4 regions of the Mesorhizobium sp. M1D.F.Ca.ET.043.01.1.1 genome follow, and region 3 is predicted to be linked to each of the others. Evidence: riboswitches for the same ligand, from Rfam matches in the RefSeq annotation. Region 3 holds a riboswitch; each other region holds the start of a gene.
The links. Region 3 has a riboswitch for cobalamin ahead of metE (5-methyltetrahydropteroyltriglutamate--homocysteine S-methyltransferase). Riboswitches for the same ligand answer to the same signal wherever they lie in the genome.
Positions count from the first base shown of each region.

Region 1: linked by a shared signal. The riboswitch ahead of EJ067_RS29355 (CbtB domain-containing protein) and the one ahead of metE (5-methyltetrahydropteroyltriglutamate--homocysteine S-methyltransferase) in region 3 are both predicted to bind cobalamin.
Region 2: linked by a shared signal. The riboswitch ahead of bluB (5,6-dimethylbenzimidazole synthase) and the one ahead of metE (5-methyltetrahydropteroyltriglutamate--homocysteine S-methyltransferase) in region 3 are both predicted to bind cobalamin.
Region 4: linked by a shared signal. The riboswitch ahead of EJ067_RS02330 (ABC transporter ATP-binding protein) and the one ahead of metE (5-methyltetrahydropteroyltriglutamate--homocysteine S-methyltransferase) in region 3 are both predicted to bind cobalamin.

Region 1 covers NZ_CP034444.1:6,131,407-6,138,832, reverse strand. The annotation lists gene EJ067_RS29395 (RidA family protein) at 170-553, shown strand; gene EJ067_RS29390 (creatininase family protein) at 618-1,421, shown strand; gene EJ067_RS29385 (tyrosine phosphatase family protein) at 1,418-1,927, opposite strand; gene cobD (threonine-phosphate decarboxylase CobD) at 1,924-2,979, opposite strand; gene cbiB (adenosylcobinamide-phosphate synthase CbiB) at 2,978-3,967, shown strand; gene cobO (cob(I)yrinic acid a,c-diamide adenosyltransferase) at 3,964-4,578, opposite strand; gene cobU (bifunctional adenosylcobinamide kinase/adenosylcobinamide-phosphate guanylyltransferase) at 4,580-5,101, opposite strand; gene EJ067_RS29360 (CbtA family protein) at 5,094-5,885, opposite strand; gene EJ067_RS29355 (CbtB domain-containing protein) at 5,901-6,080, opposite strand; cobalamin riboswitch at 6,117-6,316, opposite strand; gene EJ067_RS29350 (gamma-glutamylcyclotransferase) at 6,388-7,074, opposite strand; gene EJ067_RS29345 (MFS transporter) at 7,271-7,426, opposite strand, start outside.
Region 2 covers NZ_CP034444.1:1,311,100-1,318,525, forward strand. The annotation lists gene EJ067_RS06675 (hypothetical protein) at 1-14, opposite strand, end outside; gene dxs (1-deoxy-D-xylulose-5-phosphate synthase) at 202-2,115, opposite strand; gene EJ067_RS06685 (pirin family protein) at 2,251-3,171, opposite strand; gene EJ067_RS06690 (DUF2277 domain-containing protein) at 3,181-3,447, opposite strand; gene EJ067_RS06695 (exodeoxyribonuclease VII small subunit) at 3,512-3,763, opposite strand; gene EJ067_RS06700 (histone deacetylase family protein) at 3,767-4,693, opposite strand; cobalamin riboswitch at 4,808-4,986, shown strand; gene bluB (5,6-dimethylbenzimidazole synthase) at 5,029-5,766, shown strand; gene EJ067_RS06710 (hypothetical protein) at 5,791-6,771, opposite strand; gene EJ067_RS06715 (TetR/AcrR family transcriptional regulator) at 6,990-7,426, opposite strand, start outside.
Region 3 covers NZ_CP034444.1:2,145,111-2,152,536, forward strand. The annotation lists gene EJ067_RS10620 (NAD-dependent succinate-semialdehyde dehydrogenase) at 1-653, shown strand, start outside; gene EJ067_RS10625 (HAD-IIA family hydrolase) at 1,142-1,915, shown strand; cobalamin riboswitch at 2,671-2,871, shown strand; gene metE (5-methyltetrahydropteroyltriglutamate--homocysteine S-methyltransferase) at 2,961-5,315, shown strand; gene EJ067_RS10635 (DUF982 domain-containing protein) at 6,044-6,292, opposite strand; gene EJ067_RS10640 (DUF982 domain-containing protein) at 6,558-6,860, opposite strand; gene EJ067_RS10645 (MucR family transcriptional regulator) at 7,102-7,426, shown strand, end outside.
Region 4 covers NZ_CP034444.1:469,716-477,141, forward strand. The annotation lists gene EJ067_RS02320 (iron ABC transporter permease) at 1-150, opposite strand, end outside; gene EJ067_RS02325 (ABC transporter substrate-binding protein) at 181-1,128, opposite strand; gene EJ067_RS02330 (ABC transporter ATP-binding protein) at 1,170-1,958, opposite strand; cobalamin riboswitch at 2,165-2,371, opposite strand; gene EJ067_RS02340 (efflux RND transporter periplasmic adaptor subunit) at 2,681-3,820, shown strand; gene EJ067_RS02345 (FAD-dependent monooxygenase) at 3,823-5,391, shown strand; gene EJ067_RS02350 (efflux RND transporter permease subunit) at 5,508-7,426, shown strand, end outside.

The sequences.
Region 1 (7,426 bases), 3.1 Mb from region 3:
GGGCCGCCTGCTTGCGCGGCAGTCATTGCCGAGACCGGACGGGTCATGCTGTACGAGGGGCATCGTGCCTATTTTTTGGACGCCTGTCCATAATCGCCCGGGCGGCATGAACCGCATCTTGAAGGTTTCGTGAATCCGGCCTTAGTCTGCCGGCGGACAGGAGAATGCCATGCTCAAATACCTCGCCCCCCAATCGATCAAGCCGCCCTTTGCCCGCTATAGCCACGGCGTCGAAATTCCGGCGGGAAAGCGTATCGTCCTGTGCTCCGGTCAGCTGGGCATAGCGCCGGATGATGCCGTCCCTGAGGATGCCGGCGCGCAGACCGAGCTCTGCTTCAAGAACATTGCCGCGATACTCAGCGAAGCCGGGCTGACGCTGAACGACGTCGTGCGCATCAACGCCTTCGTCACCGACCGCGCGCATCTGCAGGCCTATATGGATGTCCGCAACCGCCTCTTTTCCGATCCGGCGCCGGCCTCGACACTTATGATCGTTTCGGGCTTCGCGCGCCTGGAATTCAAGGTCGAGGTCGAGGTGCTTGCTGCCGGCTGATGGTTGCCCGGAACGGCCAGGCGCTTTAGATCATCCCCAGTGTGACAGCTGGGCCAATCGGGAGATGAAATTGACGACAAGACGGGTGTGGTGGGGCGATTACCGGACGACCGAATACGCCTCGATCGACGCGGAGGCAACGATCGCCGTCCTGCCGGTGGCGGCGATCGAGCAGCATGGTCCGCACCTTCCGGTCTCGACCGACACCTCGATCATGACCGGCATGCTGGAGACGGTGATCGCGCGCCTGCCCGACGACCTCGATATCCGCATCCTGCCGGTCCAGGCGGTCGGCAAGTCGAACGAGCATCTGCATGCGCCTGGCACACTCACCCTGCCGGCCACCACGCTGGTGGATGCATGGACCGAGCTCGGCCTGTCGATCGCGCGCGCTGGCGTGAGAAAACTGATCGTCGTCAACTCGCATGGCGGCAACGAGGAGATCATGGGCATCGTCACGCGCGAATTGCGTGTGCGCGCGAAGATGCTGGCGGTGAAGACCAGCTGGCAGCGTTTCGGCCGTCCGGCCGGCATGTACACCGAGCTGGAGGACCGTCACGGCATCCATGGCGGCGACGTCGAGACCTCGCTGATGCTGCGCTTCCGGCCCGACCTCGTCGACATGACCAAGGCCGATGATTTCGCCTCCAATGTCGGTCGCGCCGAAAAGGAATTCGCCCTGCTGCGCCACACCGGCACGCATGCCTTCGCCTGGATCGCCAGCGACCTCAACCCGAACGGGGTGGTCGGCGACGCCAGCATCGCCACCGCCGAAAAAGGCCGGCTCACCGCCGAGCATCAGGCCGATGGCTTCATCAACCTGGTGAGGGAAGTTCGTAAGGCCAAGCTTGCGGACTGGCTGTCTTAAGCCTGGATATCGAGCTCGAAGGGAGTCCCTTCAAAGGCATCGGCGCCGCGCCCAATCGCCTCGATCGCCGCGATCATGCGGCCGTCGCGTCCAAGCAAGGTGTCGGCGACGGCGATTAACCGCGGATTGGGCGTCGCCGACGGTGACAGGAAACGCAGCGTCTTGGCCAGTTCCACCTCGTCGCGTTTGGGCGCCAGCGCCGCCGCAATGATATAGGCGGACGCCGTCGAGCGGCTGATGCCGGCATAACAGTGCACGACCATCGGCTTGGTCCGGTCCCAGCGATAGGCGAAGTCGAGAAGCGCGCGCACATGCTCTTCGCCCGGCATGGTCATGCCGTCCTGCGCGACGGCGATGTCATGCATGACCAGATGCAGATGGTTTTCCGCGAGGATCGAGGCCGGGCGGACAACGTCGGTGCCGGCCGCAAGCAGCGAAAGCAAATGCTCGGCGCCGGTCCTCGCCACAGTCTCCTCGATCTTCGACAGCGGACAGACATGGATCATCGTCCGGACTCCTTGCCCATATCCTTGCGCCGCGCGGCCCAGGCGGCGAGCGCGCTTTCGAGGCGCTGCCATTCGGCCTCGCTGCCCGGCAAGCCGGCTCGCAAGACTTGTGGCCGCCCGGCAAAATGGCGCAGCAGAATGCCACGTTCGCCTAGCGCCGAAAACAGGGTTGGGGCATCCGTGAAAGACAGATAGCGGAACAGTGTCGTTCCGCTGGCAACCGGCACTTCGGCCTTGCCGAACAATGCGTCGAGCCGCCCGGCGTCTTCAGCGAGGCGTCTGCGCATGGCGGCTTGCCATTCGGTGTCGGACAGCCCGCGAATGCCATATTCCAGCGCCGGTCCGGCAACGGCCCACGGCCCAAGCTGCGCCTCCAGCCGCTCGGCAGTCAGCGTGTCGGTAAGCGCGAAACCGAGCCTGACGCCGGCGAGGCCGAAGAACTTGCCGAAAGAGCGCAGCACCACGATGCCGCCCTCGCCGACATCATTGGCCAAGCTGTGTTCGGTCGGGCCGACATCCATGAAGGCTTCGTCGACGACCAGCAGCCCGCCCTTCCTGCGCAGCCGCGCGGCAAGGCCGAGCAGGCGATCCCTTTCGATCACCCGCCCATCCGGATTGTTCGGGTTGACCAGCACGGCAAGGTGCGCGTCCGCCAACGCCTCGAAGTCGTTCACCTCCGCAGCCGCATGGCCAGCGATCGCGGCGGCCCGGGCGTGCTCTGCATAGGTCGGACCGAGCACCAGCGCCTTGCCGGGCCCCACCAGCGAAGCGACGCGCGGCAGGAGGATCTGCGTGCCCGGTGCTGCCGCGACATGCGCCGCCGACGGCGCGCCATAGGTTCTGGCCGCAATTTCGGCCAATTCGCGCAGCCGATCGGATTCCGGCAATCGCGACAGGGCGGTGGCGGGCAGATCGAAAAGCGGGTAGGAGTGCGGATTGATACCTGTCGAAAGATCGACGAAAGGCCGTGGCGCGTGGGGGAAGAGCGCGCTCGCCCGGCCGAGGGATCCGCCGTGATCCACCGCAGCAATCGCTCCATCCAGAAGCTTCATGTCGATCCTGATCGCTTTCCTGTCACTCGCCGTTGAACGTATCCTTGGCTATCCGGACTGGCTGTTCAACGCCATCGGCCATCCGGTCACCTGGATCGGCAGGCTGATATCCTTTCTCGATCGCAGGCTCAACCGCGCGACCGATTCCGACGAATTGCGTCGCCGTCGCGGCGTCCAGGCGCTTCTCGTCATCCTGCTGGTGCCCGCCGCCATCGGCCTGACGCTGCATGTGCTGCTCTGGCTGATCTTCCCCTCCGGCCTGGTTATCGCGGCCATACTCGGATCTTCGCTGCTATCGCAGAAGAGCTTGGCGGAGCATGTCGAGGATGTTGCCGACGCGCTGGAGACCGGTGGCCTGACGCTCGGCCGCATCGCCGTCTCGCGCATCGTCGGCCGCGATCCGGAAAAGCTCGACAAGGCAGGCATCGCCCGTGCCGCGATCGAAAGCCTGGCCGAGAATTTCTCCGACGGCATCGTCGCGCCCGCCTTCTGGACCGGCATCGGCGGGCTGGCCGGGGGGGCTGCGTACAAGGCCGCCAACACCGCCGATTCGATGATCGGTCATCGTACGCCCAAACACGAGGCCTTCGGTCGCGCCGCCGCGCGATTCGACGATCTGATCAACCTGCCGGCCTCGCGGCTCACCGGCCTGCTGATCGTGCTCGCGGCCTTCCTGGTCAAGGGCGCCGATCCTCGCAACGCCTGGCAGGTCATGCGGCGCGACGCGAAGAAACACCGTTCGCCCAATGCCGGCTGGCCGGAAGCCGCCATGGCCGGCGCGCTGGGATTGTCCCTGGCCGGGCCGCGCAGCTATGGCGGCGAGATGGTCGAGGACGCCTTCATGGGCGAAGGCGGCCGGCGCGAGGCCGAGAGCACCGACATCAGGCAGGCGTTGAAACTCTACCGGATCGCCGACGGGCTGTTGATCGCTCTGTTCGGGGTTCTGTCGGCGGTCGTGATCTACCTGACCATTTTGATCAGCGGCTAGAACTCGATCCCCTGCTGCGCCTTCACGCCCGCCGAGAAATGGTGCTTGGTCAGCCCCATCTCGGTGACGAGATCCGCCGCCTCGACGAGCGGTGGCTTGGCGTTGCGGCCGGTGACGACGACATGCAAATCCTCGCGACGCGCCTTCAGCGCCGCAACCACCTTCTCGAGATCGAGATAGTCATAGCGCAGCGCGATGTTGAGCTCGTCGAGCACGACGAGGCTGATCGAAGGATCGGCCATCAGCTCCAGTGCCTTCGCCCACGCGGCCTCGGCGGCGGCAATGTCGCGCTTCAGGTCCTGGGTCTCCCAGGTGAAGCCCTCGCCCATCGCATGCCACACCACGCGATCGCCGAAAGCGGCGAAGGCGTTCTTCTCGCCGGTGTGCCATTTGCCCTTGATGAACTGGACGACGCCGACGCGCTTGCCGTAGCCGAGCATCCTGAGCGCCAGGCCAAAGGCGGCGGTGGTCTTGCCCTTGCCCGGCCCGGTGTTGACGATCAGCAGTCCCTTCTCGATCGTCTTGCCGGCCACCTCGGCATCCTGCACCGCCTTGCGCTTGGCCATCTTGGCGCGATGGCGCTCGGCATCCTTATCGTCGATTTCGGCCATGTCACTTCACCTTGAGCGGCAGCCCCGCCACCATCATCAGCACGCTGTCGGCGACGGCCGCGACCTGCTGGTTGAGCCGGCCGGCGGCGTCGCGGAACCGGCGCGCCAGCGCATTGTCCGGCACGATGCCGAGCCCGACCTCGTTCGCCACCACGAACCAGGGCCCGCGCGGCCGCGACAGCACATCCGAGAGCCGCCGGCACTCGGCCTCGAGATCATGGTCCGCCAGCATATGATTGGTCAGCCACAATGTCAGGCAATCGATCAGCACCGGCTGGTGATCGGGCAAAGCCTCAATCGCGCCGGTGAGGTCGAGAGGCGCATCGACGGTCGCCCAGCCTTCGCCGCGCCGCGCGCGATGGAGCGCGATGCGTTCGCGCATCTCGTCGTCATAGGCTTGCGCGGTGGCGATATAGGCCCAGGGCGACGGGCTTGCCGTGACCAGGGTTTCGGCATGCGCGCTCTTGCCGGAGCGCGCGCCGCCGATGATGAAGGTCAGCCGACCTTCGGCGCGATCAGGCAAAGCTGCCGCGCAGGCTGGTCGCCGCGCCGGCGAAGCGGCCGCGCACCACGCCGACAACTGCGCCCAGCACCAGCCAGAACACCAGGTCGGTGAGCGTCACGGCAACCACGAACTGATGGTGCAGCCCTTCCGGAATTGCCGTCTCGAAGCTGTCTGGCTGCGGCGCGCCGACGATATGCGGAGCAACGATCAACGCGACGCCGAGGATCGCCAGCGGCAGCGACTTGCGAAAGGCGATCAGGCCAAGTCCGGCGGCGGTCGCAGCCACAGTCGAGATCCACCAGATCTGGCGCGGCAGGAGCTCGGCCGCCGGCATCGCCGGCAGTTCGGGCGGCAGGCCGAGGCCGGGCGCCAAAGTGAACACGGCAAAACCGGCAAGGCCCCAGAATACTCCCTGACGCCAATTGCCGATGCCACCGGCAAACTCCGAGACCGCGACCAGGATCAGCGCGAAACCGATGCCGGTGACGATGTTGGCGACGACGTTGAAGGCGAAGCGCTCGAAGCCGTCGGCCGGCGCCCAGCCTTCGTCCTCGGCCGGAGCTGCCGCGTCGGCAGGCGCTGGAGCCGCGCTGCTCATCGCCGCCGGCGCGGCCGAACTCATCGCATTGTTGTCGGTGGTTGTGGCGGCATGGTCGTGGTGATGGCCGCCGCCTGCCTTTTCATACACTTCCGCCTTGAGGATCAGCGGCACGGTCGCATAGGCCTGCATGCAGGCGAGCGCGATGCCCGCCACGAGCCCCGCGATCGCCGCGATGAACACGACGTTGCGAAACAGATTCATGGTGTAAGGCCTTCCTCAGTGGCAGGGAAACGCCATCGAATGGCGATAGTCGTGCGCAGCGTTGTGGACCGCATCGATATGCGAAAAGCCGACAAAGCCGACGACGAAAATGCCGAGCAGCGCGGCCAGAGCCAGCTGCATGACGCGCGACTGCGAGGAGACGGAGGCGCCGAGAGAGACGGAAGCGGTATTCATGTCTTGTCCTTTCGCCCTCCACCCGAGGGCATCGAAGTCAACTTTCCCGTCGCCGGCAGGTCTCCTGGCTCGCGGATCCGCGCCCTTCCCCACCTTCCCGAGGAAAAATCCCCAGTGGTCTATGGAGAGGACTACCGCACACAGTTGCGGGGGCAGCCACGGCTTTGGGCAGGAAATTCACCCTCACCGCATTCCCTCTTGGCTCCAAAAACGGAACCGACGACGGCACCGACTATAGGCAGAATCGCTGCAGGCGGCAAACCAATTTCCGTCATCGCCAAACGCGATTGCGCCATGGATTCGCATGCTAGGAAGCGGCGATTCTTTCAGCGACAAGCTGCTGCAGCCGCCACAGATGGGCGTCGTGAATGCCGCGCGCTTCGAGATTCTTGACGGTGTTGTAGAGATAGTCGGCGCCTGAACCCCAATGGCCGCAGGACGTCGCCAGCCTTTCCACCACCTCGCTTTCGCCGAGCGGGCCGGCATAGGTGGTGCCCTTGCGATTGATGACGAAGGCGAGCGCTTTCAACGGCCCCTTGTCGGTTGCAAGCTGCAGCAGGCGGGGGTGGTAGCTGGTTGGCTTCAGCGTCATCTCGCGGCGGAAAAGCTTGTCCAGAGCCCGCCGGCGGTCGCCACCGTTCAGGCGGAATGCTACGCCCTTGCATTGGCCGCCACGATCCAGCGCCATCATCAGGCCCGGACTCTGTTTGGTACCGCGCCAGCGGGTCATCTTCATGCAGAAAGAGCGATGCCAGCCGCGCGCCACGGCGACGCGCTCCTCGACATGCTCGATCTCGGGTTTCCAGATCAGCGAGCCATAGCCGAACAGCCAGAGCGGCTCGCTAGCTGGGAGTTCCGCTTCCAGGATGTCCAGCATCGCATCGTAGTCGGCGTCATCCAGATGCGCGGCGTTAGGATCGGGCCCGGTGTCTTCGACGATGCGAAAGCAACGAGCTACCAGTTCCTCGGTAAGCGACATCGTTCTTGCAGACATGCTTTGCGGCCCTCGCCAGCCGGCAGGCGCCGGCATCGGCAAGCGACCTTAAGGGCGGTCCCCGGACACCACAATGGCCCCGCAATTCACAACGGCCTGGTCCGGGGTGCCGGCTGTCGGGAGCGGGGGAACAGCCGATGCAGCCGGATCCAAGTGGGCGGGCAGGCGCGATGCAGCGTACCAGCCCGCTCGCTGATCAAAACGACTTCGGCAGATAGCGCCAGGTGAAGAAGCCGCAGAAGGCGGCCAGTATGCCGAGCGTGACGAAGACCGAGCCGAGGCCGAAGAAGGTGAGCACCACCGAATAGACCAGCGGCGGTGTCAGCTCGGAGAAGTCGAGATAGGTGCGGTA
Region 2 (7,426 bases), 830 kb from region 3:
AGGAACGGTTTCATTGTTCTTACCCCCGCGTAAAGCGCGTCGCATCCCTTGATTTCGGGAGACATGCCTCAGACCAAGGTCTTAGCAGGGGGGCGTTGAAAATCGGCCAAAAGACAGGGTAACCGAAGCGCCAAACAAAAGCGTCAACAAACACTTACAACCGGAAGCCGGCAAAGCGATTCAGCACGTTGAGAATTCGATTCAAGCGCGCTGCGCCTGCACGCCGTGGCCGAGCGCGGCGAAGACCGTGCGCACGATGCCGGCCGTGTCGAGGCCCGCGTCGGCATACATCTTCTCCGGCCTGGCGTGATCGGTGAACTCGTCCGGCAGCACGAGCGGGCGCACCTTGAGGCCGTTTTCCAGCAGGCCTTCATGGGCGAGGAAATGCAGCACATGGCTGGCGAAGCCGCCGACCGCGCCCTCCTCGATCGTCACAAGAACCTCATGCGAGCGCGCAAGGCGGCGCACGAGATCTTCGTCCAGCGGTTTGGCGAAGCGGGCATCGGCAACGGTGGTGGAAAGGCCCGCCGCGCCGAGTTCTTCCGCCGCCAGCAGGCAATCCTGCAGCCGCGTGCCGAAGGAGAGAAGCGCCACCTTGGTGCCTTCCTTGAGGATACGGCCCTTGCCGATCTCGAGCACCGAGCCGCGCTCCGGCATGTCGACGCCGACGCCGTTGCCGCGCGGATAGCGGAAGGCGATCGGGCCGCCATCATAGTCGGCTGCGGTGCGCACCATGTGGCGAAGCTCGGCCTCGTCGGCTGCGGCCATGACAACGAAGCCGGGCAGCGAGGCCAGGAAGGTGGTGTCGAAGGCGCCGCAATGGGTGGCGCCGTCGGCGCCGACGAAGCCGGCGCGGTCGATCGGGAAGCGCACCGGCAGCTTCTGGATCGCCACGTCATGCACGACCTGGTCATAGGCGCGCTGCAGGAAGGTCGAATAGATGGCGGTGAAGGGCTTGTAGCCTTCGGTGGCGAGCCCGGCGGCGAAGGTCACCGCGTGCTGCTCGGCGATGCCGACATCGAAGGTTCGCGACGGGAACACCTCGCCGAAAAGGTCGAGGCCGGTGCCGCTCGGCATCGCGGCGGTGATCGCCACGATGCGATCGTCCTCGCGCGCTTCCTGGATCAGGCTCTCGGCGAAGACCTTGGTGTAGCTCGGCGCGTTGGCCGGCGCCTTGGCCTGCGCGCCGGTGATGACGTCGAATTTGTTGACGCCGTGATATTTGTCGGCGGCGGCTTCAGCCGGCGCATAGCCCTTGCCCTTCTGGGTCACGACATGAATCAGCACCGGGCCGTCGGCATTGTCGCGCACGTTCTTAAGCACCGGGATCAGGTGCTCGAGATTGTGCCCGTCGATCGGGCCGATGTGGTAGAAGCCCATCTCCTCGAACAGCGTGCCGCCGGTGACGTAGCCGCGCGCATGCTCGACGGCGCGGGTGATGGCGCGGTCGGCCCGCTTGCCGAGATAGGACGACAGCTTCTTGCCGAAATCGCGCAGGCCGAGATACGCCTTGCCGGAGGCGAGCCTCGCCAGATAGGCGCTCATCGCGCCGGTCGGCGGCGCAATCGACATGTCGTTGTCGTTGAGGATGACGATGAGGCGGGCGTCGAGCGCGCCGGCATTGTTCATCGCCTCATAGGCCATGCCGGCGGACATGGCGCCGTCGCCGATGACGGCGATGACGTTGTTGCGGCCGCCCGCGAGCTCGCGGCCCACGGCCATGCCGAGGCCGGCGGAAATCGAGGTCGAGGAGTGCGCGGCGCCGAAGGGGTCGTATTCGCTCTCCGCCCGCCGGGTGAAGCCGGAGAGACCGCCTTCCTGGCGAAGCGTGCGGATGCGATCGCGGCGGCCGGTCAGGATCTTGTGCGGATAGGCCTGGTGGCCGACATCCCAAATCAGCCGGTCCTGCGGCGTGTTGAAGACATAGTGCAGCGCAACCGTCAGCTCGACCACGCCCAGCCCAGCGCCGAGATGGCCGCCGGTGTGCGACACGGCATCGATCAACTCGGCGCGCAGTTCCGTCGCCAGCTGCGTCAGCTCGCTTTCGTCAAGCGACCGCAAATCCGCGGGAATGCGGACCTTGTCGAGAAGCGGCGTGTCGGGCTTTGGGTTCACTCTGGTGCAGCCTGCTCAGTCTTAACGTTGCGCTAACCTTTGAATATGCGCCTCGATCATGCGCGAAATATGCTGCTGGCGGGCGAATGTAAATGCGTGCCAGTGACGCGGCTGGCGCACGTCGTCCATCCCGCTCTAACCTTCCGGCAGCGGAATGAATTCTTCCTCATCGCCAGGAACGATATCGAAGCGGCCCGTCTTCCATTCTTCCTTGGCCTGCTCGATGCGTTCCTTCGAGGAGGAAACGAAATTCCACCAGATATAACGCTTGGAACCCAGCGACGCTCCGCCGAACAGCATGAAATGCGCGCCGCGCTCGGACGAAACGACGATCTCCTCGCCCGGCTTGAACACCAGAAGTCGCTCGGCCGGGAAGCGGTCGCCGGCGATGGAAACCTCACCCTCCAGCGTATAGATGGCGCGCTCCTCTGCATCGGCGGGGATTTTGACGCTGGCGCCCGCCGCCAGCCGCAAATCGGCGTAGAGCGTCTCCGAGGCGGTCGCGACCGGCGAGCGCAGCCCGGAAAATTCACCGATGACGACTCGGCCGCTGACGCCGTCGGCGTCGATCTCGGGCAGGCGGATCACCGACGTATTCGCGAACACCGGGGCGACCTCTTCCCTGCCGTCGGGCAAGGCCAGCCAGGTCTGCAGGCCAGAGACCGACATCGGCGCGCCACGCAACTCCTTGGGCGTGCGCTCGGAATGAACGATGCCGCGGCCGGCGGTCATCAGGTTCACGTCGCCGGGTGAGATCACCATTTCGGTGCCGAGCGAATCGCGATGCCTGATCTTGCCGTCGAACAGATAGGTGACCGTGGAAAGCCCGATATGCGGATGCGGGCGCACGTCGATCGCCTGGCCAGCGCGCAGGATCGCCGGTCCCATGCGGTCGAAGAAGATGAAGGGACCGACCAGCCGGCGTTTCGCCGTCGGCAGGGCGCGGCGAACCTCGAAGCCGCCAATATCCTTGGCGTTGGGGATGACCATCAACTCGATCTGGTCGCAGGCAAACGCGTCGCCGGCCTCAGGGTCGTTTCCCGGGAAGAAGCTCATGTCATGACCTCAGGCGAAGCGGAGCGCGGACCTGGCTTTCGCCTTAGCGGCCTCTTCCTCGCGATTGCGCGGATGCTGCGTGGTTTCGAGGCTGTCGAGCAGCTCGCGCGCGGCTGCCGCGATCGCCTCGACGGCGTGGTGAAACGCATGCTCGTTGCGCTTGGACGGCTTGGTCGAGCCGCTCAGCTTGCGCACGAACTGCAGCGCCGCATCTTGGACCTCGTCATCAGTCGCCGGCGGATCGAAATTGAACAGGGTCTTGATGTTGCGGCACATGCTTGAACTCCTTACCTGCTTTTCTTCCCCCGACCTGCTTTTCTTCCCCCGCCCCTCTTCCACGCTACTCGGCGTCGAGCGGCTCCGTTCCAACCGGCTTGCCGTCGCGCGACAGCCTGATCTTCTCGACCTTGTCCTCGGCCGCCTTTAGCAGCCGGTCGCAATGGGCTTTCAGCGCCTCGCCGCGCTCGTAGATCCTGATCGACTGATCGAGCGGGACATCGCCGCGCTCCAGATCATCGACGATCTTCTCCAGCGCGTCGAGCGCCTGCTCGAAGCTCATCGTCTTGACGTCTTCGTTAGCTTCATCAGCCATAATTCATCCCTTCATCAGCCGCCCGACATGGGCGGCGACCGAAAATGCCAGTCCCTGCAGATCGTAGCCGCCCTCCAGCAGGCTGACGAGCCGGTTGCCGCTGTGGCGCCCGGCGCGCTCCATAAGCTGGCCGGTCGCCCAGTCGAAATCGTCTTCGGTCAGGTTGATCGCGGCCAGCGGATCGCGATGGTGCGCATCGAACCCGGCGGAAATGATGATCAGGTCCGGCTTGAATGCGTCGATCGACGGCAGCACGCGCGACAGGAAGGCGTCGCGGAACGTATCGCTGCCGGTGCTCGGCGCGAGCGGCGCGTTGACGATGTTGCCGGCGCCGGTTTCGCTCTTGGCGCCTGTGCCCGGGTAAAGCGGCATCTGATGCGTCGAGCAATAGAGCACCGACGGATCGTCCCAGAAGATGTCCTGCGTGCCGTTGCCGTGATGCACGTCCCAATCGACGATGGCGACGCGCTCGGCCTGGTGCTTCTTCTGCGCGTAGCGGGCCGCGATCGCCGCGGTGTTGAACAGGCAAAAGCCCATCGCCGTCGTCCTCTCGGCATGATGGCCGGGCGGACGGGCGGCGACGAAGACATTGGCGGCGCGCCCCTCGAAGACATCGTCGATCGCCGCATTGGCGGCGCCGATCGCCGTCACCGCGGCCTGCCAGCTCTTCGGGCTGGCGCTGGTGTCGGCATCGATCGAGACGATGCCGGTCTCAGGAATGGCCGCGCGGACGCGGGCGACGAAATCTTCCGGATGGGCATAAAGGATGGTTGCCTCGTCGCCTTCCGGCGCCCTGACGCGGTCGAGAGCCGAGAAAGCCTCGTCGTCCAGCACGCGCTCGATGGCGCGCAAACGGTCGGGACGCTCGGGATGACCGGGCGGCGTGAGGTGCTCCAGGAATACCGGATGGGTGTAGAGACGGGTAGCCATGGCCCCTAATCTAGGCACCTGTCGCCCGGATAGCCATGTTTCGGCGCCGAATGATTGGGGAAAATCGCGCCCGATCGTGCGCAAGCGGCATTGGCGCGGCTTCCGCTTCGCTATAGAGTCCTGCCGCTGCCTGGTGCCCGCGACGCGGGAGAATCGGGAACACGGTTGAAATCCGTGGCGTGCCCAACGCTGTGAGGGGGACCGCGCCGGCAAAAGCCACTGTCCTAGACGGGAAGGCGCCGGATGCGGGTCGATCCCGAGCCAGAAGACCGGCCCGGCAGAAATGGTCGTCCGCATGGTCAGGCGGAGGGCTGCTTATCGCAAGGGGACAAGCGATGCAGGCACGAATGGCCGCCACCGGCGGCGGCGACTTTGACCAATTGGCGCGCGAGGCCGTCTACCGGGCGATGTTCACCCGGCGCGACGTGCGCAGCCATTTCACTGCCGACGATCTCGACGATGGCGTGCTGGCGCGACTGTTGACGGCTGCCCATCATGCGCCGTCGGTCGGCTACATGCAGCCGTGGAACTTCATCGTCATCCGCGATGCGACAAGACGGCGGCAGGTGCGCGACCTGTTCCTGGCCGCGCGCGAGCAGGAACTGCCGGCGATCGAGGCGGAGCGGCAGGCGCTCTACCGCACGCTGAAGCTCGAGGGCATCTGCGAAAGCGCGCTCAATCTTTGCATCACCTGCGACCGGCAGCGCTCGCAGAATTCGCCGCTCGGGCGCTGGCACAATCCGGAGATGGACCTCTACAGCACCGTCTGCGCGGTACAGAACTTCTGGCTGGCGGCGCGCGCCGAAGGCGTCGGCGTCGGTTGGGTGAGCATCATCGAGACCGAGGCGCTGAAGCGGCTGTTGTCGATCCCCGACCATGTCACGCCGATAGCCTATCTCTGCGTCGGCCGCGTCTCGGAATTCGCGCCGCGGCCGGACCTCGAGGCGCATGGCTGGGGGCGGCGCCTGCCGCTGCCCGACCTGGTGATGAGCGAGACCTTTTGCGGCGCCGGCGAGGCGCCGCTCAAATCGGCGATTGCCAAGCTTCGCGGCGCTGACCTGCCGAAGCCTTGATCGGGTTGCCTTCGGGGCTGCCGATCAGGCAGGCCGGGGCGAATCCCAGCGCGAGCCGCCGAAGGAGCCCAGCGCCTTGTCGCGAAGCTCCCTGAACTTCGACGAGGCCTCGGCTAGGCGCCGGTCCCATTCCGGATTGGGAACCTGGCCTTCGATGGTGGCGAAATAGACCTGCATCAGCGAAGCGATGGCGAAAGGCTCGATGAAGGCCGCCTTGAAGGCCCAGGCGAAGACGATGGCCAGCACGAAGGCCCAGCCGGCGAGCTGCCCGGGCATCACCCAGAGGATGGCGGCTGCCGGGGCAAGCATCAAAAGGAAGATGACGAAGGACACGCCCCACATGATCACCGCCAGCCAGACGGCATTCTTGACCATGTGCTTGCCGTTCTGCGCGTAGAGCACGACGCCTTGCCTGGCGGTCTCGAAAGGCGAGTTCGAATTGATGCGGATGTTGTAGCCGAGGATGATCTCGTCGACATAGGTCAGCGACAGCCGAATGACCGTGTTGATGAAGCTGACGAGGCCGCTCAAGCCGGGAATGGGGAGGAACGCGGCAATGCCGCCGATCAGGCCGGTGATGGCGCGGATGGCGCCTTTGACCAGTTGGTCGACCACGAAAAGGATATTGGCCTCGGCGAAGCGCTGGGTCACCACTTCCTTCGCATAGGCGATCTGGCCCTGGCCATCCGGAACGTCGTGGCCGTCGATCAGATGCACCATGACGGCGATGTGGCCGGCCTTGAGCACATAGAGGATATATTCGCGGATCCAGTAGACGGCGATCGAGACGACGCCGAAGCCGACGACCCCGCCCCACAAGGCAAACGACATCGGTCCGTCAGGGTCGGTGGAGATATGGCCAACGCCATAGCCGACACTGGCGCCGGTGCCGGTCGCCATGATGTAGGCCAGCGTGATGCCGAAATAGACGATCATGCGAAAGACGATGAACGGCCATGTCCGCATCATGATGGACACCGACCGGCCGATGCTGAAGTCCCACATAGCCCCGACTCCCCGCCTCGCGCATGACCCCGAAAATCGGAATCGTTTTTTCGGAAAGGATCATGCGCAGAATCAAAAGTGTTACAGCGTCCTTTGCGCGTTCGAAGAACCGCTGCGCTGCAAGACAATTGGCGGGAGAGGATGCGCTCGCCCCTGACATTGTCAACGCGGCGGCGGCGTGCCGGGCCCAAAAACCGGTGCACAAACCGGCAGCGTGGTTACGCGGTGGTTTGCTCTGGTTTCCTGAGCAAGCCTTCCAGCAGCTGCTTGAACGCCGCTATCGCCTTCTTGGAGGTCGCTTCGGGATCCTCGGAATTGGCGATGCGCTGCGCGGCCTGGCTGCTGGCGCCGTTGATCAGCCGCGCAGCGGTCTCGGGATCGAGATCGGGAACGACGACGCCGTCCCGCTGCAAGCTGGTCAGATGCCCGGTGATCGACGCCGTGCAGGCATTGGCGTTCGGCCATTGCGCCGGATCGCCAAGCACCGCCGGGCCGTCGCGGAACATGATGCGCTGGATCTCCGGCTCCAGCGCCATCTCGATATAGGTGGTGCATTCGTCGACGAAATGCTGCCAGCGGGTCGGCGCCCGTGACGCCACCTCGTTCACCCGGGCGGCCATCTCGCCGTCGATCTCGGCGATCACCGCCTGCAAGA
Region 3 (7,426 bases):
ACGCCGATATCGACGCTGCGGTTGACGGCGCGATCCAGGCGAAATTCCGCAACGCCGGTCAGACTTGCGTTTCGGCGAACCGCCTTTACGTCCAATCGAGCGTTCACGATGAGTTCGTCGAGAAGTTCGTGGACAAAGTCCGGCACTTGTCGGTTGGCGACGGCTTCGTTGCCGGAGTGGACATTGGACCGCTGATCGACATCCATGCTCTGCGCAAGATCGAGTCGCACATTGCAGATGCCGTTGCCAAGGGTGGGATTATTCGATGCGGGGCCGAACGCATCGGCAAGGATGGCACCTTCTTCAAGCCCACAGTGCTCACCGAAATTTCCAGCATCATGGCTGTTGCGCAAGAGGAGACTTTCGGGCCGCTGGCGCCGATCATTCGCTTCGAAGATGCGGATCAGGTTGTGCGTGAGGCCAACGACACGATCTACGGCCTCGCCGCCTATTTCTATGCCTCGAACCTCAAGCGTGTCTGGCGCGTTGCCGAGGCATTGGAATACGGCATGGTTGGCATCAACACGGGGCGTATGTCTTCGGAAGCGGCGCCTTTTGGCGGCATGAAGCAGTCCGGCATCGGGCGGGAGGGTTCCCGCCACGGGCTCGAAGACTACCTCGAAATGAAATACCTCTGCATGGGCGGCATCTGATCTCTATCTGGATGGACACCTCGGGCGGCGCACGATCAAACCAAAGAGATGATTCGAGCGCGGACCGCTTCGGGTCGTTTCAGTGCCCCCGCCTGCGCGCCTTAAGCTTGGATAGGTGAGCAACCTACCGTCCGCAGGTGCACCTTGCCTCCTCGCTGTAGAGGGGTTTCAACGTAGCTGGGCGTCTAGATGCATACCGCGGCACGTCTCGCCAGGCCGGTGTCTGCTGCAACTAAGAAGGCGATTGTGCATCAGGTGCGCTGAGACAGCGAAGGTAGTCAACCCGACGATGCAAGACGTCCGCACGGCGAATTGGCGCACCGAAACGTTTACGCCGCAACCTCCTTATTGCCGCACGGCCCACTGAGCCCCCTTCGCGCATCGCTCTGAATCGGTACAGTCGCCGGCATTCCCGCCTGGAGAAGATTCAGTGACACAAGACGTGCCCAGGCCGCGCATGCACGAAAGACATTGAGGGTTGAGATCCAATGATTATAGCGCATCTGCTCGACATGGACGGGGTCCTGGTCCGGGGCGGCCAACCGATTTCTGGCTCGGTCGGCTATGTTGCCGGGCTAGTCGCCAAGGGTGAGCCCTTTCAGATCTTCACCAATAACTCGCGGTTCACGCCAGAAGATCATGCCGAGCGTCTAAGAGCGGTTGGCTTCGCCGTGCAGCCAGAGCACATCTACACATCGGCGCTCGCCACCGCGCGGTTCATGGCGCTGCAAAAGCACCGATCAACTGCCTATGTTATCGGCGACCACGGTCTGGTCGAGGCCCTGCGGCAGGCAGGCTGCCGAATAACAGAGTTTGCCCCCGAATTCGTGGTCCTCGGAGACACCACGTCGTACCACTACGAGCAGATCGCAACTGGCGCTGAGCTTGTGGCGAAGGGCGCGCGCTTTCTCGCCACCAACCCGGATGCCACTGGCCCGACCGAGCGGGGCTCCCATCCGGCGTGCGGGGCTGTCGCGGCACTAATCGAGAAGGCCACCGGCCGTCAGCCCTATTTCGTCGGGAAGCCGAACCCGTTCATGATGCGCGACGCGCTCGACCGGCTGGGAGTTCGAGCTGTCGATACCATCATGGTCGGGGACCGCATGGATACCGACGTGCTCGCGGGGCTGGAATCGGGCCTGAGAACAGCCCTTGTGCTTACTGGTGTGACCAAGCTGGCAGACATAGAGCGGTTTCCATTCAGACCGGACTACGTGGTCGAGTGCCTTGCCGATCTGGGCCAAATCATAGCGAACCAATAAGCCGAACGCACCCCTACACGAAGACCGAACGCTCCTCTACGTTCCGCATGCCGGCCGTCAACCTGGGCAATGATCGGGAGGAACAGCCGGCCCGCATCCAGAAAAGAAGTGATAAGCGTGACAACTTAGTCGAAGTGCACCCATGTAGGGCAAGCAAGTTCATTGTGAGCTTCACTGCTTTGGTTCTGCACGTTCCAGCGATCGCACCGGAATTGATCCGGTGATTGGGTGCGCCCGTTGTCGGATCGTCGACGATGTCCGCAATGTCACACAATGCTTTCAGAGCGATTGCATCGTTCCTAACGATTTTCCCAGTTGGCACGACGATGCGTTCTCTGTGCAAGAGCACTGCGACGCGGCCGACCCGAGAAGGCACCACCTGATGATCACGCCGTTCCAACAATAGGGGCGCCGCCTCCAACGAGCGCCGATCAAACGGAAGCCATCGCGCTTTCATTCGTCTGGTTGTCCGGACATGACGAATTCGATTTCGGGCCAAAAGTGAGTGCACCCGATGACCCCCATGTTTGTGGAAGGCGAACGGGCACTTGCGTCGACGGCCGGCCAGTCGGCAAACACCCTGAAGCACTTCGGTGGAGCGCAGTTCGAGCGCGACGGGGCGGCGCTGAATGCCTTTCGACCGACCCGACCCTCGTAAGCGGCTTTGGGCGAAAGAGACCGATCAGCGCAAGGTGTTACTCGCATAATCACATAAACATCTCGTTATATGGTATTGACAAGGATCGAAGCGGCTGTGATTGTACGCATGTCATGGTTCTTCGCGCGGCACTGCCGTAGCGGAGCTAAGAGGGAAGCCGGTGCGATGCCGGCGCTGCCCCCGCAACTGTTAGCGGCGAGCCAAGCCCATTGATGTCACTGAGGCGAACGGCCTCGGGAAGACGGGCGGAGGCTTTGACCCGCGAGCCAGGAGACCTGCCACGACGAACAACGTCCACGGGCGGGGTGTCTGGTGGTCGCGGTAGCTCGGCTTCGTGCCGCCTATTCGCGGGTTCCTTGTCCCCCGCCCCAACCATCGGGGTATGGCATGACTGTCTCTCAACGAATTCCTGTAGCAACGCTCGGCGTGCCGCGTATCGGTCGACGGCGGGAACTGAAATTCGCGCTTGAAAACTACTGGTCCGGAAAATCTCGCGCTGCCGATCTGCTCGCGACGGCGAAGACGCTGCGTGCCGCTAGCTGGAGGGAGCAGCACGATCGCGGCGTGTCGAAAATCCCGTCCAACGATTTCTCGCTTTATGACCACGTGCTCGACACAGTCGCCATGGTCGGCGCCGTTCCGGCACGATACGCCTGGACTGACGGCGAGGTCCCACTCGATATCTATTTCGCCATGGCGCGCGGCAATCAAGGTCAGGCCGCGGATTGTGGACCTGCCGGTGACGAGCCTGCGGCCAATGGGCAGGGCCTTGCCGCGATGGAAATGACCAAATGGTTCGACACCAACTACCACTACATTGTGCCGGAACTCAGGGACGATCAGAGCTTTGCCCTCTCGTCGGCGAAACCGGTCGATCATTTCCTCGAGGCCAAGGCGCTCGGCATCCACACTCGCCCGGTCCTGCTTGGACCGGTTACCTTTCTCAAGTTGGCGAAGTCACCTGAGGAAGGTTTCAACCCTATCGCGCTCCTGCCACGGCTGCTGCCCGTCTACGAGGAACTCCTGCAGAGGCTAAAGCTCGCGGGAGCCGATTGGGTGCAGATCGATGAGCCGGCGCTCGTGCTCGATCTGATTCCCAACGAACGGGATGCGCTCCAATTCGCCTACTCCCGGCTGTCGAAAGCAGCACCCGAGTTGAAGATCATGGTCGCTACCTATTTCGGATCGCTGGGAGACAATCTCGAGACCGCAATTTCTCTGCCCGTGGCGGGACTGCACGTGGATCTCGTGCGCGCTCCAGAGCAGTTGGAGGCCGTCGGCCGGCTCGCGCAGAAGGAACTTGTGCTCTCGCTCGGGCTGATCGACGGCCGCAACGTCTGGCGCGCGAACCTGCCTGCGATATTTGACCGTATCAAGCCGATCGTCGCCGGTTGGCCGCTGGAGCGGGTGGAGATTGCCCCGTCCTGCTCGATGCTGCATGTGCCGATCGACCTGGACTTGGAGACGGCACTCGATGCGGATGTGAGGTCGTGGCTCGCCTTCGCAGCGCAAAAGACCGACGAGCTGGTCGTGCTCGCCCGTGCCCTGGCCGAAGGCCGGGACGCAGTGGCCGCCGAACTGGAGGCGTCGGCTGAGGCTGCCGCCGTTCGCGCGACATCCGCCAAGGTGCATGATCCGCTCGTCGAAGGCCGGGTCGCCAGGATCAAGGTCGGCATGACGCGCCGGAAGAGCGCATTTGCCGGCCGCTCCAAGCTTCAGGCCGACGTGTTTGGCTTGCCCCCCTTCCCCACCACGACGATCGGCTCCTTCCCGCAAACAGCCGAGATTCGCAAGGCGCGGGCAGCTCATGCCAAAGGCCAGCTGAGTTACGTCGACTATGAAGCGTTCCTGAAGAAAGAGATAAAAGCCGCCGTTCGCTGGCAAGAAGAGATCGGACTCGACGTGCTGGTCCACGGCGAATTCGAGCGCAACGACATGGTGCAATATTTCGCCGAGCAGCTCTGCGGCTTCGCCTTCACGCAACACGGGTGGGTGCAAAGCTATGGCTCGCGCTTTGTGCGACCCCCGATCATCATTGGAGATGTGTCGCGACAAAATCCGATGACACTACATTGGTGGCGATATGCCCAGTCGCTAACGCTGAAGCCGGTGAAAGGCATGCTTACCGGTCCCGTGACGATCCTCAATTGGTCCTTCGTCCGAGACGACCTTCCGCGCTCAGCCGTCTGCCGTCAGGTCGCGCTCGCCATTCGCGATGAAGTGAGCGACCTTGAAAAGGCCGGCGCTAAGATGATCCAGATCGACGAAGCCGCACTGCGCGAGGGCTTGCCGCTGCGCCAGGCCGACTGGGAGGCCTATCTCGACTGGGCCGTCGAATGCTTCCGGCTGGCTTCAACGGCCGTCGAGGATGCGACCCAGATCCACACCCATATGTGCTACTCCGAGTTCGGCGACATCGTGGACGCTATCGCCGCAATGGATGCGGATGTGATCTCCATTGAAGCCTCGCGCTCGCAGATGGAACTGCTCGATACGCTTCGAACCTTCAAGTATCCGAACGATATCGGACCTGGCGTCTATGACATTCACTCGCCGCGGGTCCCGGAAGTGGGCGAGATTTCCAACCTCATCATGCTTGCGCGCGATCGATTGTTGGATGACCAACTGTGGGTGAATCCCGACTGCGGCCTCAAAACGCGCAGATGGGAGGAGGTCCGCTCTGCCCTGGTGAACATGGTGGCTGCGGCACGCGCAATTCGGGAAAAAGCGCAAACGGCGTAGGACTCGGTGACACTTGCCGGCGGTGAGCGGCGACGCTGCACCCCGGGCGAAGTAGGTTGAGGAGGCTATCCGGCTCACCCAAAGAAATCGACCTGCCGCCGACCGAAGCGCCTCCGTAAGCTTGGTCTGGTCGGGCCTTGTTATGGCGCGGCCACGCCAGCTGTTCCGAAGGCGGGCGTTGGCGGGCGATCGAAGCAGGCCGGCCCTCAAATGAGCCGGCCAGAGATCAGACGGCTGACCCCCAGCGGTTTCGGACTACTCCGGATTTAAGCTAGTCCAATATCACTATCATCTTTCCGATGCGATCGCCGAAACCTCCGTTCCGACATCGGCGACCATCGGGAGAGGCATCGGCGATCACGCGGGGCCGGTCCAAGGGTGTTCCGGGAAACCGGATGCAGGGCTAATCTGGGGGGAGGTTCAAACGGCACTTCTGTTGACTATCGTGACAGTATCGACGCTCCGCCATCTGCAGTCGGCCAACTCTCGCTCAATGGCCCGTCTGCCTCTGTCTCCAATTACGATCGCCGCGCAGGCGAAGCCGAACGACCGCAGCTTGGCTGGCGGACCCCTTGTGTTTTGATGTTGGAAGATCCCACGCGCGACCAGGAAAGCCATTGCGGAAGTAACGGGGTTGGCTTGCTCCTGGCGGATGCCGGCAGGGATGTTCGGACCGTGGCCAACAGCGATGCGCAGAGGGCCGAAATTCATGAGCGGCGTCATAAATCTCAATCGTTGCGCAGAATGCGTGCTTCGAGCGCGGCTGCGACGAAAGCTCGTCGAGCGGCTGGCGCATGGGTCTTACCGCGTAACACCTGCAGACAGACGTCCATCGCTATTCTGCGTTTATCGGTCTCATTATGCAGATCCCGCAGCAAGATAGCGGCCGCGTCGTTGACGTCCACCACGATGCGCTCTGAGCTGCGGCGGCTGACCTGAACAACGACTGGCCTCTCAAATCTGATCAACCCGGTCATCCCCCCTCCTCCACAGCCACTATGCGGCAAACTGCCCCGGTCGTATTTCTTTACTCAGTCGAACGCGACCGATGCACCTGCACCACTGAGGCTGGCCATTCACGACCAAGCGATCGCCATGAGCTGCGTCTGGCCATAGTCAGGTTGCGTGCGATCTGCACTTTTGTAGTCGGCGGTGAGGAACTGCTTCTCATTCGCGCGGTCTAGCCGTGAAACTCGGACAATAGTGCACTGTTTGACGCGCCTTGCCAGACGTCGTCGAGGTCTACACCTGCACTTTTCCACTGCCCGATCTGCAGGCAGCAATCCACTTCATCGCCGAGGTTGGATCTTCCAATATGTCGACCCGTTTCGCAAAGCCGAAAAAGGCATTGCGAGCCGTACTTACCGGCTTGCGCCCATCGTATGCATCGTAGCATGCCCTCAGGGCGATCTCGTGGATCATGTCTCTGCGATCTTCAGGCCATTCATTGAGAAAATCGATGGCATCCGCAAGGCCGGCAATCTCTTGGATGATGTGCGTTGCGCGCTTCACGAAAAGGGGGTTGCTGAAAGCCTTAGCGTTCATTCGTTTCTCCGAACTATCCGAATAAATTTGGGTGAAGAGGCGCCGCATCGACGCGGCACAACCATGGCACAGCGGTGTTGTCAGGACGATGACGGTTGAAGAGTTATCCTGCGACTGCGGCCGGGTGTGTAGCGATCCGCGAACAGATCGTGCAATGGCTTGGTTGCCATCAAAGGCGGCCGTCACTATTAAGCTATGAATTGATTCCCCACGCCTAGTCTAAGTCCGCAGGAGCGTTTTCATGACCGAAGAAACTGAGACAGCTGATAACCTTATCGAACTCACCGCCCATGTCATCTCAGCCTATGTTTCGAACAATCCTGTTCCCGTCAGTGAACTGCCTGGGCTTATCGGCCTGATCCACATCGCATTGAAAGCCACTGCCGGTGGTGCAGCACCAGAAAAGTCGGAACCTCTCAACCCTGCCGTACCGATCAGAAAATCGGTTACACCCGATTACATTGTCAGCCTTGAGGACGGTAAGAAGTTCAAGTCGCTTAAGCGTCACCTGGCTACCCACCATGGCCTTACGCCCGACGAATATCGCGCGAAATGGGGGCTGCCGG
Region 4 (7,426 bases), 1.7 Mb from region 3:
GATGCTGCCGACCGGACCGGATACCTGGTTCCCGTCCAGCCCCATCGCATGTGCCAGCGCGCGCACGACCTCGTGCAACGGGATGAGCGTCGAGCCGTAGGCGATCGAAAGCAGCACGAGCGCTGCGAGCAGCACCGCGCCCAGCGACATTGTAAGAACGAACGATCCGTATCGCAAAGGTCAGAACGCTTCCGGATACATGGCCCTGGCGATCTTGCCGATCGCCTCGATGTTGGCGGGTCCGGGCGTCAGCTCGGCGTAACGCAGCGCAACGAAGCGCTTGTTCTTCACCGCGTCGGTTTCCTTCATCGCCGAATGTGCCTCGAGGAAATCGAGCAGCTTCCGGTAGCCGCCGCCGTCCTGGTAGTCGAGCAGGATGAGGAATTGCGGATTGCGCGACGCGACCGTCTCCCAGTCGGTATTGCCCCAGCTCGTGTCCATGTCGGCCATGATGTTTTCCCCGCCCGCGGCGGCGATCATGGCGTTGGGGATGGCGAACTTGCCAGCGGTGAAGGGCTTGTCCTCGCCGGAGTCATAGAGGAACACGCGCGCGCCCTTATGGTCGCCCACCTTGGCGGTGATGCCGGCCAGCTCGGCCTTCCAGCCGACGACCAGCTTTTGCGCCTGCGCGTCCTTGCCGAAGATCTTGCCGAGCTTCTCGACGTCGCCAAAGAGCAGGTCCATCGAAGCGGCGGGCCGGTTCTTGTCGAGATGGACGCAGCTCTCGGTCAGTACCAGTGTCTTGATGCCGTGCGGGGCAAGCGTGTCGGGCGTGACCTCGCCGCCCGGCTTCATGCCGTAATACCAGCCGGCGAAGAAGAAGTCCGGCTGCGCGGCTACAAGGTTTTCCAGCGTCGGGTATTTCGGCGCCAGCTCGGGGATCGAGCCCTGCTCGGCCTTGAATTCGGGGCCAACCTTGTACCAGCCGGTGATGCCGGTGAGCCCGACGATCGACGGCTGCAGCTTCAGCGCGAACGCCATCTCGGCCATGTTGAGGTCCTGGATGACGGCGCGCTTCGGCGGCGCGTCGAAGGTGAGCGGCTTGCCGCAGCTGTCGACGGTCACCGGGAAGGCGAAGGCGGCCGAGGCGACAAAAGAGAGGGCAAGCGACAAAGCGAGGCGTTTCACGGGATGGTGCTCCTTGATTGGGTTGGATTGTCTGGATTGGCTCAGGACGGGGCTGAAGCGCGGGCGGGAAGCTCGAAGACGGTGAGCTCGCGGTCCTCGGTCGGGTGCTGGAGGCGCAGCACATCGATGCCGAACACCTCACGGATGAGCGGCTGCGCCAGCGCCTCGCGCGGCGGCGCCAGCGCGTGCAGCCGGGCGTTGCTCATCACCGCGACGCGGGTGGCGAAGGGCGCCACCAGGGCGAGATCGTGCAGCACGGCGACAACGGTCATGCCGAAGCCGGCGACAAGGTCGAGCAACTCGCCGCGGGCGCGCGGATCGAGGTGGTTGGTCGGCTCGTCGAGGAACAGGATTTTCGGCTCCTGCGCGATGGCGCGGGCGAGCTGCGCGCGCTGGCGCTCGCCGCCGGACAGCGAGCCTACTGTGCGCGCGAGCAGCCGCAGCAATCCGGTCCGGCGCAAAGCCTCGACGACGATGTCGCGATCGTCGTGGCGGCGCCTCAAGCCCGCATGTGGGACGCGGCCAAGCTCGACATAGTCGATGAGCGCGAGCCGCGGATCCGGCTGGTCCGTCTGGCCGACGACGGCGATGCTGAGCGCCCGCTCGGCGGCGGTGATCCGGTCCAGCCGGCGTCCGGCAAGGCGCACCTCGCCGCGGCTCGGCGGCAGCGCCCCGCACAGCATGCGCAGCAGCGTCGTCTTGCCGGCGCCGTTAGGGCCGATGATGGCGAGACGTTCGCCGCCGGTCAGCGACAGGCTGACATCGTCGACCAGCGTCCGGCCGTTGGCCGTCGCGCCGAGGCCACGGGCTTCGAGAAGCTGCGCGGTCATAGGCGGCCCCCCCGATGATCGGAGAGAGCTTCGCTGCGCATTTCTTGCGTCGCCGGATCACAGCAAAGCGTGCACACGAAAATGCGGTGGATGCGATCGATGGAGCCGTCCAACATTCCGTCACTTTCCAAAAACGGCGACGGAAGGATGCCGGACGAGCCGGCCGACAGGACCGGTGCCCGCGTCTCCTCCCGGCACACCCCGTCCGGTCAACTCGTGTCGATGGCAGGTCTCCTGGCTCGCGGGTCGCCGCGCCATCCGCCTTCCCAGCCTTGCCGGCCAGTGGCATTCCGGATGGAGCTCGCCGCTCACAGTTGCGGGGGCAGCCACGGCCTCGACCCTGAGCGGATCTCACCGTGTTCCCTTTTCACCCCTCGCCTTGCGGCTCGGGGACCATGACACCGCCATCGTAGGTTGTCCGCGCGCGAGTCGCAACGGACTTCTGCGCGACCTGATCACCCCGTGAAATTCCCAATTTGCAGCTCGATATGTAATAACGTTACATATGCTCGAAGGCCCTATGTCAATCCCTTTCCGGCACTGCCTCAGCCAAACATCGGAAAATTCTCAGAAACCGTTCGGGATTTTCCGGGCCGGAAACCGCAAGAAGATCGGGCTGGCGAAAGACAGGCCGCAAACGCCCGATCCCTCTCTCCAGCCGATATATTTCCCGGTCGCCGCATCCTCCCCGCGCGAACGCAACCTTGGTCGTGGAGACAAGCATGATTGCCGCACTCTCTGATAACAAGGCGCTGAGGCGTCGCCTTGTCGCCGGCTCGATCGCCGTCCTCGCCTGCGGCGCGGCCCTGGTCTGGCACGGCGCAAGAAGCGAAGCCTCGAACGCCACCCCGGCCGCCCCGGAGACGAAGCTCGTCAAGGCCATAGCAGTCGCTCCGATGCTCGGCGCGGACACCCGAACCGCCGTCGGCGAGATACGCCCGAGGCTTGAAAGCGACCTAGGCTTCCGCGTATCCGGCAAGCTGCTCGAACGCATCGCCGAGGTCGGCGCGACGGTGAGGAAGGGCGAGGTGCTCGCCCGCATCGACGATCAGGACTATCGCAACCGGCTCGCCAGCGCCGAGGCCGATGTCGCGGCGGCGCAGGCCGTGCTTGTCGAGGCAAGTGCCGCCGAGGCCCGCATCGGCGCGCTGCTCGCCAAAGGTTTCACGACACGGGCCAACTATGACGCGACGCTGAAGAATCTGCGCTCGGCGCAGGCCAAGCTCAAGTCGGCGAACATCGCCTTCGAGATGGCCAAGGACCAGCTCGGCTATACCGAGCTGCACGCGGAATTCGACGGCATCGTCACCGCGAGCGGCGCCGAAGCCGGCCTGTCCGTCAATGTCGGGCAGATGGTGGTCCGCGTCGCCGATCCGCAGAGCCGCGACGCCGTGTTCTCGATCGCCGAAGCCGCCTTCGCCAACACGCCCGATACGAAGCGGCCGCCAAAGGTGACCGTCTCGCTGCTCAGCAATCCGGCGATCACCGCGGCCGGCACCATCCGCGAGATCGCGCCGATGGCCGATGCCGCCACCCGCACTTTCCAGGTGAAGGTCTCGATCGAGAATGCGCCCGACGAAATGCGCTTCGGCGCCAGCGTTTCCGGCCGCGCCGAGGTCGCCGGCGCGCCGGTCGTGGTGCTGCCAGGCAGCGCGCTGTTCGACAAGGATGGCAAGCCGGCGGTGTGGATCGTGGCGCCCTCGTCGGCCGTCGAGCTCAAGCCGGTCACGGTTGCCCGATACGAGACCGACCGCATCGTCGTCAGCGACGGGCTCAGCAAAGGCGATCTGGTCGTCACCGCCGGCGTAAACCGGCTGCGGGAACACGAAAAAGTCCGTATCGTTGAGGGAGAAGGAAAATGACCATGTCCAAGACAAAGGTCCTCATCGCCGGCGCCGGTCCGACCGGACTGACGCTCGCGCTCTGGCTGACCAGGCTCGGTGTCCCGGTCCGCATCTTCGACAAGGCTGACGGTCCGGGCGAAACCTCGCGGGCGCTTGCCGTCCAGGCGCGCACGCTGGAGTTCCACCACCAGATCGGCATCGTCGACGATGTCCTTGCAGCAGGCATCCGGCTGGAGCGGCTTACCATACATACGCCGGCCGGCGTCGCTGCCAGGCTGCCGCTGTCCGACTTCGGCCGCGGCATCAGCCCCTTTTCCTTCGCCTTCGCCTTGCCGCAGGACATCCACGAGCGTGTGCTGATCACGCATCTGCAGCGCGCCGGCGTCGAGGTCGAGCGCGGCACCGAGCTCGTCGCCTTCCAGGACGAGGGCGATGCGGTCATCGCCACGCTGAGCAAGGATGGCCGCACCGAAACCGTCAGCGCCGCCTATCTCGCCGGTAGCGACGGCGCCCGCAGCACCGTTCGGCATGGGCTCAATATCGGCTTTCCCGGCGGCACCTACGAGCAGGCTTTCTACGTCGCCGACGTCAAGGGCACCGGCGAAGTCACCCACAACGGCATGGACGTCACCATCAGCACCTATGGCTTCGCCATCGCCATGCCGGTCAGGCAGTCGGGGTCGCTCCGCCTCATCGGCATCGTGCCGAAGGCGCATGAGGCCGACGAGACGATCAGCTTCGAGGCGATCCGCGCCGATATCGAGCGCGACACCGGCGTCAAGGTCCACGAAGTCAACTGGTTCTCGACCTACCGCGTCCACCATCGCGTCGCCGAGCGCTTCCGCGTCGGCCGCGTGTTCCTCGTCGGCGATGCCGGCCATATCCACAGCCCGGCCGGCGGCCAGGGCATGAACACCGGGATGGGCGACGCAGTGAACCTCGCCTGGAAGCTTGCAGCGGTGGTACAGGGCCGGGCCGACCCGCGCCTGCTCGACAGCTATGAGCCCGAGCGCATCGCCTTTGCGCGCAAGCTGATCGAGAGCACCGACACCGCTTTCCGCTTCATCACCAGCCGCTCGCGGCTCATCGGCCTGTTCCGGCGCTATCTTATGCCGAAGATCATGAATGTCGCACTGCATACATCGTTCGGCTCGCGCGCCTTCTTCGGACTGATCTCGCAGGCGGCGATCCAGTACCGGGCCGGGCCGATCAGCTCGGGCACGGCGGGCAAGCTGAACGGCGGCGACCGGCTGCCCTACGTCGCCCATGCAAATGGCGACAATTTCGAGCCGCTGCGCTCGCTCGATTGGCAGGTTCATGTCTATGGCGAGGCCAACTGCGATTTCCGGGCGATGCTTGCGCCGAGCGGCATCCCGATCCACGCCTTCGCCTGGACAGACGCAGCCGGGAAAGCCGGCCTGCAGCGTGACGCCGCCTATCTGGTGAGGCCCGACGGCCATGTCGCGCTTGCCTCCACGGTCCAGGAGGCAGCCGCCTTCCAGCGCTATCTCGCCGGCCTCGCCATCAGGCCGAGGCTTGCGGAGCGCGCGCCCTACCGAGTGCCGGGCACTATGCACAGCCTGGCCTGACTTTCCGGCGCCCGCCACGCGGCGGGCGCTGACCGAACCCCGACCGTCACTTGTTTTGGCCAGCCGGCAGCCGCCGGCGGAACGCGCCTTTGCGCGCGCTGAGAGGGATTTGCATCATGACCAGCTTCAATCTTTCCGAATGGGCGCTGCGCCACCGCAGCTTCATCGTCTATCTGATGATCGCTGCCGCACTTGCCGGGCTTTACGCCTATCGTGGCCTCGGCCGCGAGGAGGACCCCCCCTTCACCATCAAGACCATGGTGGTGAAGACGATATGGCCGGGCGCCAGCACCAGCGACACGGTGGAGCAGATCACCGACCGCATCGAGAAGAAGCTCGAGGAGCTGCCCGACCTCGACTACGTCAAGAGCTACACCAAGCCCGGCGAATCCGTCGTCTTCGTCAACTTGAAGGACACGGTGGCGGGCGACCAGGTGCAGCCGCTCTGGTACCAGGTGCGCAAGAAGCTCGACGACATCAAGCCGACGCTGCCCTCAGGCGTGCAGGGCCCGTTCTTCAATGACGAGTTCGGCGATACCTATTCGCTGATCTACGCGCTCACCTCCGACAGCCTCAGCCATCGCGAGCTGAAGGACCTCGCCACCAGCCTGCGCGCCCGGCTGCTCACGGTGAAGGATGTCGCCAAGGTCGATCTCATCGGCCAGCAGGACGAGAAGATCTATCTCGAATTCTCGACGCAGAAAGTGGCGGCACTCGGCCTCGATGTCGGCACGCTGTCGCAGGCACTGCAGGCGCAGAACGCGCTGACGCCGAGCGGCACGGTCGAGGCCGGCCCCGAGCGCATCGCCATCCGCGTCTCCGGCAGCTTCACCTCCGAGGAGAGCCTCAAGGCGATCAACTTCTACGCCAACGGCCATTACTTCCGGCTGGGCGACGTCGCCGAGGTCAAGCGCGCCTATTCCGACCCGCCGCAGCCGATGCTCCGCTTCAACGGCAAGCCTGCCGTCGGCGTCGCCATCTCGATGACCGCGGGCGGCGACGCGCTGGCGCTGGGCGAGAACGTCAAGGAGAAGATGCACGAGATGGAAGCCGAGCTGCCGCTCGGTGCCGAGCTTGGCATGGTCGCCGACCAGTCGCATGTCGTCGAGGAATCCGTCGGCGAGTTCACCAAGAGCCTCGGCGAAGCGATCGCCATCGTGCTCGCCGTGTCGCTGCTGGCGCTCGGCTGGCGCCCCGGCGTCGTGGTGGCGGTCGCCATTCCGCTGGTGCTGGCGATCACCTTCGTCACCATGGAGTATTTCGGGATCTCGCTGCAGCGCATCTCGCTCGGCGCGCTGATCATCGCGCTTGGCCTCCTGGTCGACGATGCCATGATCGCGGTGGAGATGATGATCGCGCGCATGGAGGAGGGCCACGACAAGATCTCGGCCGCCACCTATGCCTACACCTCCACCGCCTTCCCGATGCTTACCGGCACGGTGGTGACGATCGCCGGGTTCGTGCCGGTGGGCTTCGCCAAGAGCGGCGCCGGCGAATACTGCTTCTCGCTGTTCGCGGTCGTGGCCATCGCGCTCGTCGTCTCCTGGGTGGTCGCGGTACTGTTCACGCCGCTTACCGGCGTCTTTCTAATGCCCGATCGCATCAAGGGGCATGGCAGCCATCAGCCGTCGCGCATTGCCCGCGGCTTCCAGACGCTGCTCGATATGGCGATGCGGGCGAAGTGGCTGGTGCTGTCGGCGACGGCGGGGCTGTTCGCGCTCTCGGTCGTCGCCATGGGCTTCGTCGGCCAGGAGTTCTTCCCGAAGTCCGACCGGCCGGAGGTCATGCTCGATCTCACCTTGCCGCGCACCGCCTCGATCAAGTCGACGGATGCCGTGGTCGAGCGCGTCGAGAAGCTCCTCGCCGCCGATCCCGACATCGACCATTGGAGTTTCTATGTCGGCCAGGGCGCGGTGCGCTTCTACCTGCCGCTCGACGCGCAGCTCGCCAACGACTTCTTCGCCCAGGCCGTGGTGGTGACCAAGGGCCACGCCGTGCGCCAGGCCGTCATCGACCGGCTGGAAAAGGAGCTGTC